2 regions of the Variovorax sp. GW821-FHT09B01 genome follow, and region 1 is predicted to be linked to the other one. Evidence: riboswitches for the same ligand, from Rfam matches in the RefSeq annotation. Region 1 holds a riboswitch; the other holds the start of a gene.
What was found. A riboswitch is a leader RNA that binds a small molecule or an ion and turns the genes downstream of it on or off. The one in region 1 is predicted to bind glycine.

Region 1 (7,107 bases):
AAGCAGGCCGACGTGGTGCTGATCCGCGCCGACGACCTGAACCTGGCGCCGGTCTCCGACGCAGTGGGCGCGGTGGTGCTGGGCGCCCATCCGGGCAATGTCGACAGCGTGTTCGTCGCGGGGCGGCCGGTGAAGCGCGACGGTCGCCTGCTCGATGTGGACCTCGATCGGCTGCGGCAGCGCGCGGCGGATTCGCAGGCCTATGTGCTGGGGCTGGCATGAGCGCCGCGCTCGATCCCCAGCTCGCGACGATCGTCGCGGCCATGCGCGCCCATGGGGCCCCACCACCATTCTCGGGCACGCCCGCCGAGGCGCGCGAACGCATGCGCCGCGCGGTCATGGCGGCGCGCGAGCGCACGACGCTGCCGGTCGTGGCTTCCACCGAGGACCGCGTCGCCGAGCACCAGGGCCTGCGCGTGCCGGTTCGGATCTATCGGCCCGTCTCGACCGAAGCGGCGTTGCCGACCGTGGTGTTCCTGCACGGCGGCGGCTTCGTGCTCGGCAGCGTCGAACTGATGGACGACATCGCGCGCAAGCTCTGCCGCGACGTCGAAGCCGTGGTGGTCTCGGTGGACTACAGGCTGGCGCCCGAGCACCCGTTCCCGGCCGCGCACGACGATGCACTGGCCGCGACCCGCTGGGCGCTGGGCCATGCGGAAATGCTCGGCGGCGATCCGTCCCGGGTCGCCCTGGCCGGCGAGAGCGCGGGCGCCAACCTCGCGGCCTGCGCCGCGCTGGCGCTGCGCGGCCATGCGCGGCCGCTGGCGGCCCAGCTGCTGGTGGTGCCGGGCCTGGACATGGCGCGCGACGTGGCCGCGATCGAGGCCCGCGGCATCGACTACCCGATGCTCGCACCCGCTGACCTGCGCGAGATCGCCCGGCTCTGCATGGGAGCCTCGGCCCACCGCGCCGCCGAGGTGCCACCGTCTCCGCTGCGCGCGGCGAACGTCGCGGGCCTGCCGCCGACCCTGATCGCCGTCGCCGGCCATGACCCGCTGCGCGAGGAGGGCCTGGCCTACGCGCACCGGCTCGAGGCGGCCGGCGTGCCGACCCGGCTGCTGCGCTTCGACGACATGTTCCACCCGTTCTTCGGCTTCTTCGCGCACTCGGCCGCCGCCGGCCGGGCCCATGACGCCATCTGCCAGGCGCTGTCGGACCGGCTGCGCCGCCACGGCTGAAGCGGCCCGCAATCCACTACACTCGCCCGGGTCAGGAGAGAGCCCCGCACGGGGCCGCCGAAGGCGCAGGGAACCCCCGAACGCTCAGGCAAAAGGACTGACACAGCGCCGGCCTTCGCGGGACGGCGTTTCCTTGCTGGAGAGAGGCCGGTGCCGCAGGCGCCCGGTCCACCGAAGGAGCAAACCCCGATCGTGGGGCGAATCTCTCAGGTAAAGCGGACAGCAGGGGTGGCCCCATGGCGCGAGCCATGGCATTCGATTGCTGCCCCCAGGAGTGCCCCGTGGCTGCTTCCGCCCCCGAATCCGAACTGCTCAAGACCCCGCTGCACGCGCTGCACCTGGAACTCGGCGCCCGCATGGTGCCCTTCGCCGGCTATTCGATGCCGGTCCAGTACCCCGCCGGCCTGATGGCCGAGCACAGGCACACGCGCGAGGCCGCGGGCCTGTTCGACATCTCCCACATGGGCCAGCTGCGCCTGTCCGGCCCCGACGCCGCGGCCGCCTTCGAGACCCTGATGCCGGTCGACGTGATCGACCTGCCCGCGGGCAAGCAGCGCTACGGCCTGCTGCTCGACGACAAGGGCGGCATCCTCGACGACCTGATGTTCTTCAACGAAGGCAACGGCTCGCTGTTCGTGATCGTCAACGGCGCCTGCAAGGTGGCCGACATCGCCCACATCCAGCAGAAGATCGGCCAGCGCTGCCAGGTGCAGCCGCTGCCCGAGCAGGCGTTGCTCGCGCTGCAGGGCCCGCAGGCCGCGGCCACGCTGGCGCGGCTGTCGCCCGGCATCGAGCGCTTCGTGTTCATGACCGGCGGCGCCGTGCAGATCGGCGGCATGGCCGCCTTCGTCACGCGCAGCGGCTACACCGGCGAGGACGGCTTCGAGATCTCGGTCGCCGCGAAGGACGCCGATGCGCTGGCGCGGCTGCTGCTGGCCCAGCCCGAGGTCAAGCCCATCGGCCTGGGCGCGCGCAACTCGCTGCGGCTCGAGGCCGGCCTGTGCCTCTACGGCAGCGACATCGACACCGGCACCACGCCGGTCGAGGCCTCGCTCAACTGGGCGATCCAGAAGGTGCGCCGCACGGGCGGCGCGCGCGCGGGCGGCTTCCCCGGCGCCGAGAAGATCCTGGCCCAGCTCGTGGCCGCCACCGGCGCCGCTGGCCACCTCGACCACGACACCCTGAAGCGCCGCCGCGTCGGCCTGGTCGCGCTCGAGCGCATCCCGGTGCGCGACGGCACGCCGCTGCAGTCCTTCGAGGGCCAGGACATCGGCCAGGTCACCAGCGGCCTGCTGGGCCCGACGGCCGACCGGCCGGTCGCCATGGGCTACGTGGCCACCGCCTTCGCCGAGCCCGGTACCCGGGTGCAGGCCATCGTGCGCGGCAAGCCGGTGCCGATGGAGGTGTCGACCCTGCCCTTCGTGCCGACGCGCTACTACCGCGGCTGACGACCGGACATCCGGCGGACCGCCGTCGCGGCTAACCTACGCCCCGGCATCGGCCACTTTTTATCCACGAGGAGTTTTTCAACATGACCATCAAGTACACCAAGGACCACGAATGGGTGCAGGCCGAGGGCGGCAACGCCACGGTCGGCATCACCGTCCATGCGCAGGACGCGCTGGGCGACGTGGTCTTCGTCGACCTGCCCGAGGTCGGCAAGAGCTTCGCCCAGGGCGATGTCGCCGGCGTCGTCGAATCGGTGAAGGCCGCGGCCGACGTGTTCATGCCCGTCTCGGGCGAGATCACCGAAGTCAACGAAGCCCTGCGCGCCGATCCCTCGCTCGCCAACAGCGCGCCGCTGGCCGAAGGCTGGTTCTTCAAGGTCAAGCTGTCCGAACCGGCGCAGCTCGACGCGCTGATGGACGAAACCGCCTACGGCAAGTTCGCCGAGGAATCCTGAGCTCCTGAAACCGGATGGCCGGACGCGAAGGCTCGCGTCCGGAAGTCCGCTCCCCCTTCTCTTCCCCCGCCCGCCATGCCCACCCCCGCCGCCCTGCCCACCCTGCAAGAACTCGAGAACGCCGAGGAATTCATCGCCCGCCACATCGGCATCGATGCCGACGACGAGGCGCGCATGCTGCCCGTGATCGGGTCGGCCACGCGCGCCGAACTCATCGACGGCATCGTGCCCGCGGCGATCCGGCGCAGCAAGCCGATGCGGCTGCCGGCACCGGCCACCGAGGCCGACGCGCTGGCCGAGCTCAAGGCGATCGCGGCGAAGAACAAGGTGTTCCGCAACTTCATCGGCCAGGGCTACTACGGCACCCACACGCCGGGCGTGATCCTGCGCAACATCCTCGAGAACCCGGCCTGGTACACGGCCTACACGCCCTACCAGGCCGAGATCTCGCAGGGTCGCATGGAGGCGCTGGTCAACTTCCAGACCATGGTCTGCGACCTCACGGGCATGGCGATCGCCAATGCCTCGATGCTCGACGAGGCCACCGCGGCCGCCGAGGCGATGACGCTGGCCAAGCGCAGCGTGAAGAGCAAAAGCAACGTGTTCCTGGTCTCGGGCGACTGCCATCCGCAGACCATCGAGGTGGTGAAGACCCGCGCCGCGCCACTGGGCATCGAGGTCAAGGTCAGCACCGCTTCGGAAACCCTGCCGCACTTGATGGCCAGCGGCGAGTTCTTCGGCGTGCTGGCGCAGTACCCGGCCACCACCGGTCACGTGCACGACCTGCGCCCGCTCGCGGGCCACGCCCACCAGTACGGCGCGGCCTTCTGCGTCGCGGCCGACCTGCTGGCGCTGACCCTGCTCGCGCCGCCCGGCGAATGGGATGCCGACATCGTCTGCGGCACCACCCAGCGCTTCGGCATGCCGCTGTGCAACGGCGGCCCGCACGCGGCCTACCTGGCCTGCCGCGACGATTTCAAGCGCTCGCTGCCGGGCCGCCTGGTCGGCGTGAGCGTCGACACCCATGGCCGCCCCGCCTACCGCCTCGCGCTGCAGACGCGCGAGCAGCACATCCGGCGCGAGAAGGCGACCTCGAACATCTGCACCGCGCAAGTGCTGCCCGCGGTGGTCGCGAGCATGTACGCGGTCTACCACGGCCCCGACGGCCTCACGCGCATCGCGCAGCGCGTGGCCGCGCTCACCGCGATCCTCGCGCGCGGCCTGGCCCAGATGGGCCGCGAGCCGGTCAACGAGACCGCCTTCGATTCGCTGACCATCCGCACCGGCGACGACACCGCGAAGATCCTCGAGCGTGCGCAGGCCGCCAACGTGAACCTGCGCCAGCGGCTGCAGCAGCACCTTGGCATCTCGCTCGACGAGACCAGCACGCGCGCCGACGTCGAGACCCTGTGGGCGCTGTTCGTGCCCGCCGGCACGCCGATGCCGCGCTTCGAGGAGCTGGCCGCCAACACCGCGCCGCGCATCCCGCAGGCGCTGCGCCGCGCGAGCACCTTCCTGTCGCACCCGGTGTTCAACACCCACAAGAGCGAGACCGCGATGCTGCGCTACATCCGCAGCCTGTCGGACAAGGACCTCGCGCTCGACCGCAGCATGATCCCGCTGGGCAGCTGCACCATGAAGCTCAACGCGACCAGCGAGATGATCCCGATCACCTGGCCCGAGTTCGCGAACATCCATCCCTTCGCGCCGGCCGAGCAGCTGCAGGGCTATGCCCAGCTCGACGCCCAGCTGCGCGCCTGGCTCTGCGAAGCCACCGGCTACGCGGGCATCAGCCTGCAGCCCAATGCCGGCTCGCAGGGCGAGTACGCGGGCCTGCTGGCGATCCGCGCCTTCCACGAGGCCCAGGGCGAAGGCCACCGCAACATCTGCCTGATTCCCTCGTCGGCGCACGGCACCAATCCCGCGAGCGCGCAGATGGTGGGCCTGCAGGTGGTGGTGACGGCCTGCGACGCGCAGGGCAACGTCGACCTCGACGACCTGAAGCGCGCCTGCGAGAAGCACGGCAGGAACCTGGCCGCGGTGATGATCACCTACCCGAGCACGCACGGCGTGTTCGAGACCCGCGTGAAGGAACTGTGCGAGCTGGTGCATGCGCACGGCGGTCGCGTGTACGTCGACGGCGCCAACATGAACGCGCTGGTGGGCGTGGCCGCGCCGGGCGAGTTCGGCGGCGACGTGAGCCACCTGAACCTGCACAAGACCTTCTGCATCCCGCACGGCGGCGGCGGCCCGGGCGTGGGCCCGGTCTGCGTGGTCGAGGACCTCGTGCCCTACCTGCCGGGACATGCGACCGCGGGCGTGTCGGGCCATGGCGTGGGCGCCGTGTCCGCCGCGCCGCTGGGCAATGCGGCCGTGCTGCCGATCAGCTGGATGTACTGCCGCATGATGGGCGCGAAGGGCCTGCAGGCCGCGACCGAGACCGCGATCCTCAGCGCCAACTACATCAGCGCGCGGCTCAAGGACCACTACCCCACGCTGTACGCGAGCCCCAACGGGCACGTCGCGCACGAGTGCATCCTCGACCTGCGCCCGCTCAAGGACACCAGCGGCGTCACCGCCGAGGACGTCGCCAAGCGCCTGATCGACTACGGCTTCCACGCGCCCACGCTGAGCTTCCCGGTGCCCGGCACCTTGATGGTGGAACCGACCGAGAGCGAGCCGCTGGCCGAGCTCGACCGCTTCATCGAGGCGATGATCGCCATCCGCGGCGAGATCCGCCGCATCGAGGAAGGCGTCTGGCCGAAGGACGACAACCCGCTCAAGCACGCGCCGCACACGGCCGCGAGCCTGCTCGGCAGCGAATGGGGCCATCCCTATGCGCGCGAGCTCGGCGCCTTCCCGCTGGCCGGGCTCAAGGACGCCAAGTACTGGCCGCCGATCGGCCGCGTCGACAACGTCTACGGCGACCGCAACCTGTTCTGCAGCTGCGTGCCGGTGGGCGAGTACCAGGAAACCGAAGCGGCCTGATCCGCACCAGATCGGCCGACGCCGCATGGACCCCGGCGAGATCGCCTCGCTCAAGTCGCGCTGGCGCGGCTGCGTCTGGGCCCACACGCTGAGCGACGACGAGGCCGAAGTGCTGCTGCCGCAGCTGCGCTTCGTCGAACTCGCCGCGGGCCAGGCCATCTGGCACCGCGGCGATCCGGCCGAGCACTGGGTCGGCATGGGGCGCGGCAGCATGAAGCTGTGCACCACCTCGGCCTCGGGCAAGCCCGTGACCTTCATGGGCCAGGCCTTCAGCTGGGTCGGCGAGGTCGAGCTGATCCGCAACGAGCCGCGCTTCTGCGATGCGGTGGCGCTGTCCGACGCGGTGGTCATCAAGATGCCGAAGACGGCCTTCTTCCACCTGCTCGACGGCAACCGCGCCTTCAACCGCTTCGTGCTGCAGCTGCTGAGCGAGCGGCTCACGCAGTCGATGGCCGTCACGCTGTCGGACCGCACGCTCGATCCGGTCGCCAAGGTCGCGCAGAGCCTGGCCTCGCTGTTCAGCCCCGCGGGTTTTCCGCCGCGCTCGCTCGAGCTGCAGGTCTCGCAGGCAGAGCTCGCGCTCTACTGCAACATGTCGCGCTCGCGGCTCAACGCGGCGCTGCGGCGGCTCGAGGCCGAGGGCCTGCTGACGCTGGGCTACCAGGTCGTGACCTTGCGCGACCTCGATGCGCTGCGCGCCTACCGCGCCGCGCCATCGGCCGCGAGCGGCAGCCACACGCGGCCCGAGACCGCATAGGCGTTGTCGCCGGCGATGCCGGCCACCGGCGCGCCCGACGCGGGCGCCCAGACGTACTGCGCATGGGTGGCGAACAGCGCCACGCCGAGCTCGTCACCGGGCCGCAGGCGCGCGGCCACGCCGCCGAGCGCGATGCGCTGCCGCCCCGGCGGCGCGGGCACCACCTGGTCCGACAGCAGCATCAGCTCGCCGTTGCGGCGCAGCGCGAGCCCCACCAGGGCCACGCCGGGTCCGCCGGCGGCCCGCACGTCGAGCTCGGCCTCGGGCACGCCGGCCAGCAC
Region 2 (7,107 bases), on a different contig from region 1:
GACCCAGGGCGGTGCCCCCGCGATGAATTCCCGCAGCGTCTTGTAGGAGGCCGAATTCGGCACCGAGGTCACGAGGATCGAGTCGCGATGCATGCAACGCGTGACGTTGAGCAGCACACCGGACGGGTCCTGGTCCACGTGTTCCAGCGTCTCGAAGAAGAGCACCGTGTCGAAGGTGGCATCGAGCGGCCACTGCGCCTGGGTGATGTTGAAGTTGTAGCTCTTCAACTCCAGGCGGCGACCTTCCATCTCGATGCTGCGCGTCAGGATGGGCTGATCGATGTCGGGGCGCATCTCGATGCCCTCGACGCGCGCATAGCCCAGGTAATGCCAGGCCCAGAAGGCCATGTAGCCATAGCAGCCGATATCGAGGCACGACGCATCCGGCGATTCGGCATACGGAATCATCGTGAGCGACAGCGACAGCCGGCGGCGATGCGCCGTCAGATAGAGAAATTCGGTGGCCGACCCGGTCCTGCGCACATGCTCGATGGTGGTGTCGAGGATGTTCTCGGCCTCGGCGATCGACAGGTAGCGGCCCTCTTTCGGGGTGTCGGGCGTGGATTTCAGATCCGAAATGACTTCTCGAATCAATTCCTGCTGATCCATCTTCTGGGGCTCTCCGGCTGCGCGGCTTGTCGGCGCGTTCTAGGGGGAAGTGGGGTGCCGATTCTCGACACCGGCACGCCTTGGTGGCGTGCTCGATGCCGTCGATCCATCGTGCGGGGAGTCATCGAGGAAGTGTTACCTCAATGCAAACAAATACTAACATCGACCTATGAAATGTCGATGAAGCGATCGCTTTCGGGGGGCGCTGCGGCTGGATATTGCGCAGGCTGCGCGCAGCGGTCATGAAGCGACCGTGCGCGAGCGGCGTCGGGATCGGCGTCCACAAGGGTGGCCGCGCCGATGCCCGCGCCGGGGTTCGAGATTGTCAGTCGAACACTTCGGCGCCGGCGAAGCTGGCGCCGGCCTGGTCCTTGCCGGAGAGCTGCGGAGCGCTTCCGGTCGCGGGCCACGCGATCGCCAGTTCGGCGTCGTCCCACTTGATGCAGCGCTCATGCGCCGGCGCGTAGTAGTCGGTCGTCTTGTACAGAAACTCCGCCACCTCCGTCAGCACCAGAAAACCGTGCGCGAAACCTTCAGGCACCCACATCTGCTTGTGGTTCTGCTCGCTGAGCTCCTCGCCCACCCACTGGCCGAAGGTCGGCGACGACCTGCGGATGTCCACCGCCACGTCGAACACCGCGCCACGCGTGCAGCGCACCAGCTTGCCCTGCGGCTGCTGGATCTGGTAGTGCAGCCCGCGCAGCACGCCTTGGACCGAGCGCGAATGGTTGTCCTGCACGAACTCGACGTGGCGCCCCACGGCCTCGTCGAAGGCCTTGCCGTTGAAGCTCTCGAAGAAGAAGCCGCGCGAGTCGCCGAACACCTTCGGCTCGATGACCAGGACTTCGGGAATGGCGGTGGGGATGACTTTCACGGCCGTCCCTCTTCCTTCAAGAGTCGCTGCAGGTATTTGCCATAACCGCTCTTGGCCAGCGGCGCGGCCAGCTTCTCGAGCTGCGCGCCATCGATGAAGCCGTTGCGCCAGGCAATCTCCTCGGGACACGCGATCTTCAGGCCCTGGCGGTTTTCGAGCGTGGCGATGAACTGCCCGGCCTCGAGCAGGCTCTCGTGCGTGCCGGTGTCCAGCCACGCATAGCCGCGCTGCATGATCTGCACGTTGAGCTGGCCGAGGTCGAGGTAGGCCTGGTTGACGGCGGTGATCTCGAGTTCGCCGCGCGCGCTGGGCTTGACGGCCTTGGCGATGTCGACGACCTGGTTGTCGTAGAAGTAGAGCCCCGTCACGGCATAGCTGCTCTTGGGCTCGAGCGGCTTCTCCTCGATGCTGCTGGCCTTGCCCTGCGCATCGAAGGCCACCACGCCGTAGCGCTCGGGGTCGTGCACGTGGTAGGCGAAGACGGTCGCTCCCTTTTCCTGCGCATCGGCGTCGGACAGCAGGTGCACGAAGTCGTGGCCGTAGTAGATGTTGTCGCCCAGCACCAGCGCGCTCGGCGAATTGCCGACGAACTTGTCGCCGATGATGAAGGCCTGCGCCAGCCCGTCGGGACTGGGCTGCACGGCGTACTGCAGGTTCAGGCCCCACTGGCTGCCGTCGCCCAGCAGTTGCTGGAAGCGCGGCGTGTCCTGCGGCGTGCTGATGACGAGGATGTCGCGCATGCCGCCGAGCATCAGCGTGCTCAGCGGGTAATAGATCATGGGCTTGTCGTACACCGGCAGCAGCTGCTTGCTGATCGCGAGCGTGGCCGGATGCAGCCGCGTGCCCGAGCCGCCGGCCAGGATGATGCCTTTGCGCTGCGTCGTCTGGATGGTCATCGTTGGTGTCTCTTCTCTTCGGGTGTCGTGTTCGACGCGGACGCCGGACTCAGAGGATCTCGCGCAACATGCGCGCGACGCCGTTCTGCCACGGCGGCAGCACCAGCCCGAAGGCGGCCTGCAGCTTCGAGGTGTCGAGGCGCGAGTTGTGCGGCCGGGTGGCCGGCGTGGGAAAGGCGCTGGTCGGCACGGCCTCGACCTGCTGCGGCCCGGCCTTGAGCTCGACGCCGGCCTGCTGCGCGAGTTCGAGCACGTAGCGCGCGTAACCGTACCAGGTGGTCTCGCCGCCCGCGATCGCGTGATACAGCCCGGCCTTGGACGGGTCCTGCAAGGTGGCGCGGATGGCATGGGCCGTGATGTCGGCCAGCAGCTCGGCACCGGTGGGCGCGCCGAACTGGTCGTCGATGACGGTCAGCTTGTCGCGCACCCTGGCCAGCCGCAGCATGGTCTTGGCGAAGTTGCCGCCGCGCGCCGCATAGACCCAGCTGGTGCGAAAGATCAGGTGCTTGGCGCAGTGCTGCGCCACCAGTTGCTCGCCCTCGAGCTTGGTGCGGCCGTAGACGCTCAGCGGTCCGGTCGCATCGTCTTCCTTCCAGGGCTTGCTGCCGCTGCCGTCGAAGACGTAGTCGGTCGAGTAGTGGACCATCAGCGCGCCGATCTCCTGCGCGGCCTGCGCCACCACGCCGGGCGAGGTGGCATTGAGCTTGCGCGCGAACTCGGGCTCGCTCTCGGCCTTGTCGACGGCGGTGTGGGCGGCGGCATTGACGATCACGTCGGGGCGCACCTGCCGCACGGTGTCGGCCAGTTGTTCGGGCCGGCTGAAGTCGGCGTGGAAGTCGGTGCTGTCGAAATCGAGCGCGACCAGCTCGCCCAGCGGCGCGAGGCTGCGCTGCAGTTCCCAGCCGACCTGTCCGCCCTTGCCCAGCAGCAGCAGCTTCATGCGGAAGCCTTCGCGTCGTACTGCTTCTCGACCCAGGCGCGGTAGGCGCCGCTTTGCACGTTGCGCACCCAGTCGCCATTGGCGAGGTACCACTCGACCGTCTTGCGGATGCCGGTGTCGAAGGTCTCGGCCGGCTTCCAGCCGAGCTCGCGCTCTAGCTTGCGCGCGTCGATGGCATAGCGGCGGTCATGGCCGGGGCGGTCGGTGACGTAGCTGATCTGCTCGGCATAGCCCTTGCCGTCGGCACGCGGACGCAACTCGTCGAGCAGCGCGCACACGGTCTTCACGATCTCGATGTTCGGCTTCTCGTTCCAGCCGCCCACGTTGTAGGTCTCGCCGAGCCGGCCCGCTTCGAGCACGCGGCGGATGGCGCTGCAGTGGTCCCTGACGTAGAGCCAGTCGCGCACCTGCATGCCGTCGCCATACACGGGCAGCGGCTTGCCGGCCAGCGCATTGACGATCATCAGCGGGATCAGCTTCTCGGGGAAATGGAAGGGGCCGTAGTTGTTCGAGCAGTTGGTGGTGAGCACCGGCAGGCCGTAGGTGTGGTGCCAGGCGCGCACGAGGTGGTCGCTGGCGGCCTTGCTGGCCGAGTACGGGCTGTTGGGCTCGTACTTGTTCTCCTCGGTGAAGGCCGGGTCGGTCTTCGAGAGCGAGCCGTAGACCTCGTCGGTCGACACGTGCAGGAAGCGGAAGGCCGCCTTCTGGTCGGCCGGCAAGGCATTCCAGTGGCCGCGCACCGATTCGAGCAGGCGGAAGGTACCGAGCACGTTGGTCTGCACGAAATCCTCGGGGCCGTGGATCGAGCGGTCCACGTGCGACTCGGCCGCGAAATTGACCACCGCGCGCGGCTTGTGCTCGGCCAGCAGGCGGTCGAGCAGCGCGCTGTCGCCGATGTCGCCCTGAACGAAGATGTGGCGCGGATCGCCCTTGAGCGAAGCCAGGGTCTCGAGATTGCCGGCGTAGGTGAGCTTGTCGAGGTTCACGACCGGTTCGTCGCCTTGGGCGATCCAGTCGAGGACGAAATTGGCGCCGATGAAGCCGGCGCCGCCGGTAACCAGGATCATGGAGTCCTCTGTGCTGTGAATTGGAGTGCCGCTTGGTCAAAAGCCGCGCTGGCGCGGCAACTGCGGATTATCCCATCTGCCTGCAAGGCCGAATCCCGGGGTTGGCCGGTGCCCGCGGCCCGCCTACAATCGCCACCCATTGCAGGAGAGCGGGCCGCATGCATCGCGCAGGCAGCCCCACCGAAGGCGCAAACTCCCATAAACGCTCAGGTCGGCTCCACGCTTCGCGCGGGGCCTGTACTGCAACCACTGAAACGCCGTCTGGAGAGCCAGCACATCGCCCATCGCGGCCGTGCTGCGCCGAAGGAGCAAGTCCGCTGCGAGGTGCAGCGGATGAAACTCTCAGGTACCGAGGACAGGGGGAGCGGCAATTGGACGGCCGTCCGGTTGCGCGCTATCTATTCAGTAGCACGACCTTCACGCCGTTCAAGCGCTTCGACCTCGAAAGGTACTTGAAATGCGCGTGATCGTATTGGGCGCCGGCCTGCTCGGCGTGACCTCGGCCTACTACCTCCAGCAACTCGGCCACGACGTGACCGTGATCGACCGGCAGGCCACCCCGGCCGCCGAAACCAGCTTCGCCAACGGCGGCCAGATCTCGGTGAGCCATGCCGAGCCCTGGGCCAATCCCAGCGCGCCGCTCAAGGTGCTGCAGTGGCTGGGCAAGGAAGACGCCCCGCTGCTGTTCCGCATCCGCGCCGACATGCGCCAGTGGCTCTGGGGCCTGCAGTTCCTGCGCGAGTGCACGCCCGCGCGCACGCGCCACAACATCGAGCAGATCGTGCGCCTGGGCACCTACAGCCGCGACACGCTGCAGCAGCTGCGCGGCGACACCGGCATCCGCTACGACGAGCGCACGCAGGGCATCATGCACTTCTACACGACGCAAAAGGAGTTCGACGGCGCCCTCGCGCCCGCCGAGCAGATGCGCGCGCTGGGCTGCGAGCGCCAGGTGATCTCGGCCGACGAGGCCGTGAAGCTCGAGCCCGCGCTGGCCCACATCCGGCCGCAGCTGGCCGGCGCCACCTACACGGCCGAGGACGAGTCGGGCGACGCCAACCGCTTCGCGCGCGAACTCGCGCGACTCGCGGCCGAGGCCGGTGTGAAGTTCCTGATGAGCCACACCATCACCGCACTGCGCGAGGTGGGCGGTGCGATCGACCACGTCGAGGTCACCGACGCCGAGGGCCGCTTCCAGCGCATCCGCGGCGATGCCTTCGTGATGGCCATGGGTTCGCTGAGCCCGCTGCTGGCGGCACCGTTGGGCATCCGGCTGCCGATCTATCCGGCCAAGGGCTATTCGGTCACGCTGCCGGTCAAGGACGCGAGCAAGGCCTACCAGGTCTCGCTGACCGACGACGAATACAAGCTGGTGTTCTCGCGCTACACCTCGGAGTCGGGCGACCGCATGCGCATCGCCGGCACGGCCGAGCTCAACGGCTACGACCGCGACCTCAACCGCGTGCGCTGCGAAGCCATCGTGCGCCGCGTCGAGCAGCTGTTCCCCGGCGCCGGCGACACCGCGCAAGCCCAGTTCTGGACCGGCCTGCGCCCGGCCACGCCGAGCAACGTGCCACTGATCGGCCGCACGAAACTCGCGAACCTCTACCTCAACACCGGCCACGGCACGCTCGGCTGGACCCATGCCTGCGGCTCGGGCAAGTCGATCGCGCGCATCGTGAGCGGTCTGGTGCCGGAGGTGGATTTCGCGTTCGCGGGGATGCCCAAGGGCATGGCGGGCATCGCCCAGCCCGCGCTGGGCTGAGCCTCCGAAGCAAGGCGGACGCTCAGTCGTCCGCCGTGAACACCGTCAGCACCCCCGTGTAGCCATACACGTGGTGCCGCGCGATCTCGCCCGCGGCGAAGAAGCCGACCAGCGGCACGTCGCCCAGCGCATGGCGCACGATCTGCAGCTCGGCGCCGGGCGCGCCGAAGTGCGGGCCGCCGCGGCCCGAGCAGCTCACGTAGACGGCGCCGGCGATGCGGCGCGCGGGATGCGGCGCCGCCTCGGCCTCGCCGGCGGCGACGGCGCGCGCGGTGGCCAGGGTCTGTTCCTCGGGCTCGAGTTCCTCGCGGATCTCGGCGCAGATGCGCATCAGGTCGGCGCGCGCGGCCTGGGCGTTGCGGCGGCAGAAGCTCAGGCGCATGCCGGCCTCGGCCACGTCGGCGATCGCGATGCCGCGGCGCGTGGGGTCGAGGCCGATGATGTGGCGCACCAGCACGTCGGCGCCGAGGTCGCCGGTGCGGCGGATGCCGTCGCTGCCGGCATCGACCAGGCCCACCAGGGTGGCGCGCACGGCCTCGATGGCTTCCTGCGGCCGCTCGAGCGAGACCTGCAGGTCGGCCAGCAGCACGTCGAGCGCGGGCTCGCCGTCGAGCTGCAGCACCAGGTTGCCGTCGGCCTCGGTGATCTCGCGCTCGCGCGCGCTGCCCGAGCGCAGCGGCTGGCAGCCCTGCGTGACGCGCGACACCAGCCGCACGCCCTCGCCGAACACCACGCCCGACAGGCCGCCCGAGAACACGCCGCCGGCCGCGCCCTGGCCGCGGATGTTGCCGTTGCCGCCGACCGCGAACTGCAGCGCGCCGCCGCGGCCCGAGGAGAGGCCGCCGAACAGGTAGCCGGTGTCGGTGCGCCCGGCCATCTCGCCGATGAGCTCGGTCAAGTCGGGGGTGGCGGGGTCGGCATGCACCAGCGCCGTGTGGGCCTCGAAACCGCTCATC

Region 2: it holds a riboswitch for glycine, as region 1 does, so the genes downstream of both, AC07RV_RS23440 (D-amino acid dehydrogenase) here and gcvT (glycine cleavage system aminomethyltransferase GcvT) in region 1, are expected to answer to the same signal.

The regions. Positions count from the first base shown of each region.
Region 1 is NZ_JBWKPQ010000007.1:172,224-179,330, forward strand. Features, by position in the region: gene AC07RV_RS21465 (amidohydrolase family protein) at 1-222, shown strand, start outside; gene AC07RV_RS21470 (alpha/beta hydrolase) at 219-1,178, shown strand; glycine riboswitch at 1,201-1,284, shown strand; glycine riboswitch at 1,305-1,411, shown strand; gene gcvT (glycine cleavage system aminomethyltransferase GcvT) at 1,427-2,626, shown strand; gene gcvH (glycine cleavage system protein GcvH) at 2,710-3,081, shown strand; gene gcvP (aminomethyl-transferring glycine dehydrogenase) at 3,157-6,069, shown strand; gene AC07RV_RS21490 (Crp/Fnr family transcriptional regulator) at 6,095-6,826, shown strand; gene AC07RV_RS21495 (alpha/beta fold hydrolase) at 6,769-7,107, opposite strand, start outside.
Region 2 is NZ_JBWKPQ010000008.1:289,623-296,729, forward strand. Features, by position in the region: gene AC07RV_RS23415 (class I SAM-dependent methyltransferase) at 1-609, opposite strand, end outside; gene rfbC (dTDP-4-dehydrorhamnose 3,5-epimerase) at 935-1,483, opposite strand; gene rfbA (glucose-1-phosphate thymidylyltransferase RfbA) at 1,480-2,379, opposite strand; gene rfbD (dTDP-4-dehydrorhamnose reductase) at 2,429-3,319, opposite strand; gene rfbB (dTDP-glucose 4,6-dehydratase) at 3,316-4,386, opposite strand; glycine riboswitch at 4,638-4,755, shown strand; gene AC07RV_RS23440 (D-amino acid dehydrogenase) at 4,844-6,151, shown strand; gene AC07RV_RS23445 (FIST signal transduction protein) at 6,174-7,107, opposite strand, start outside.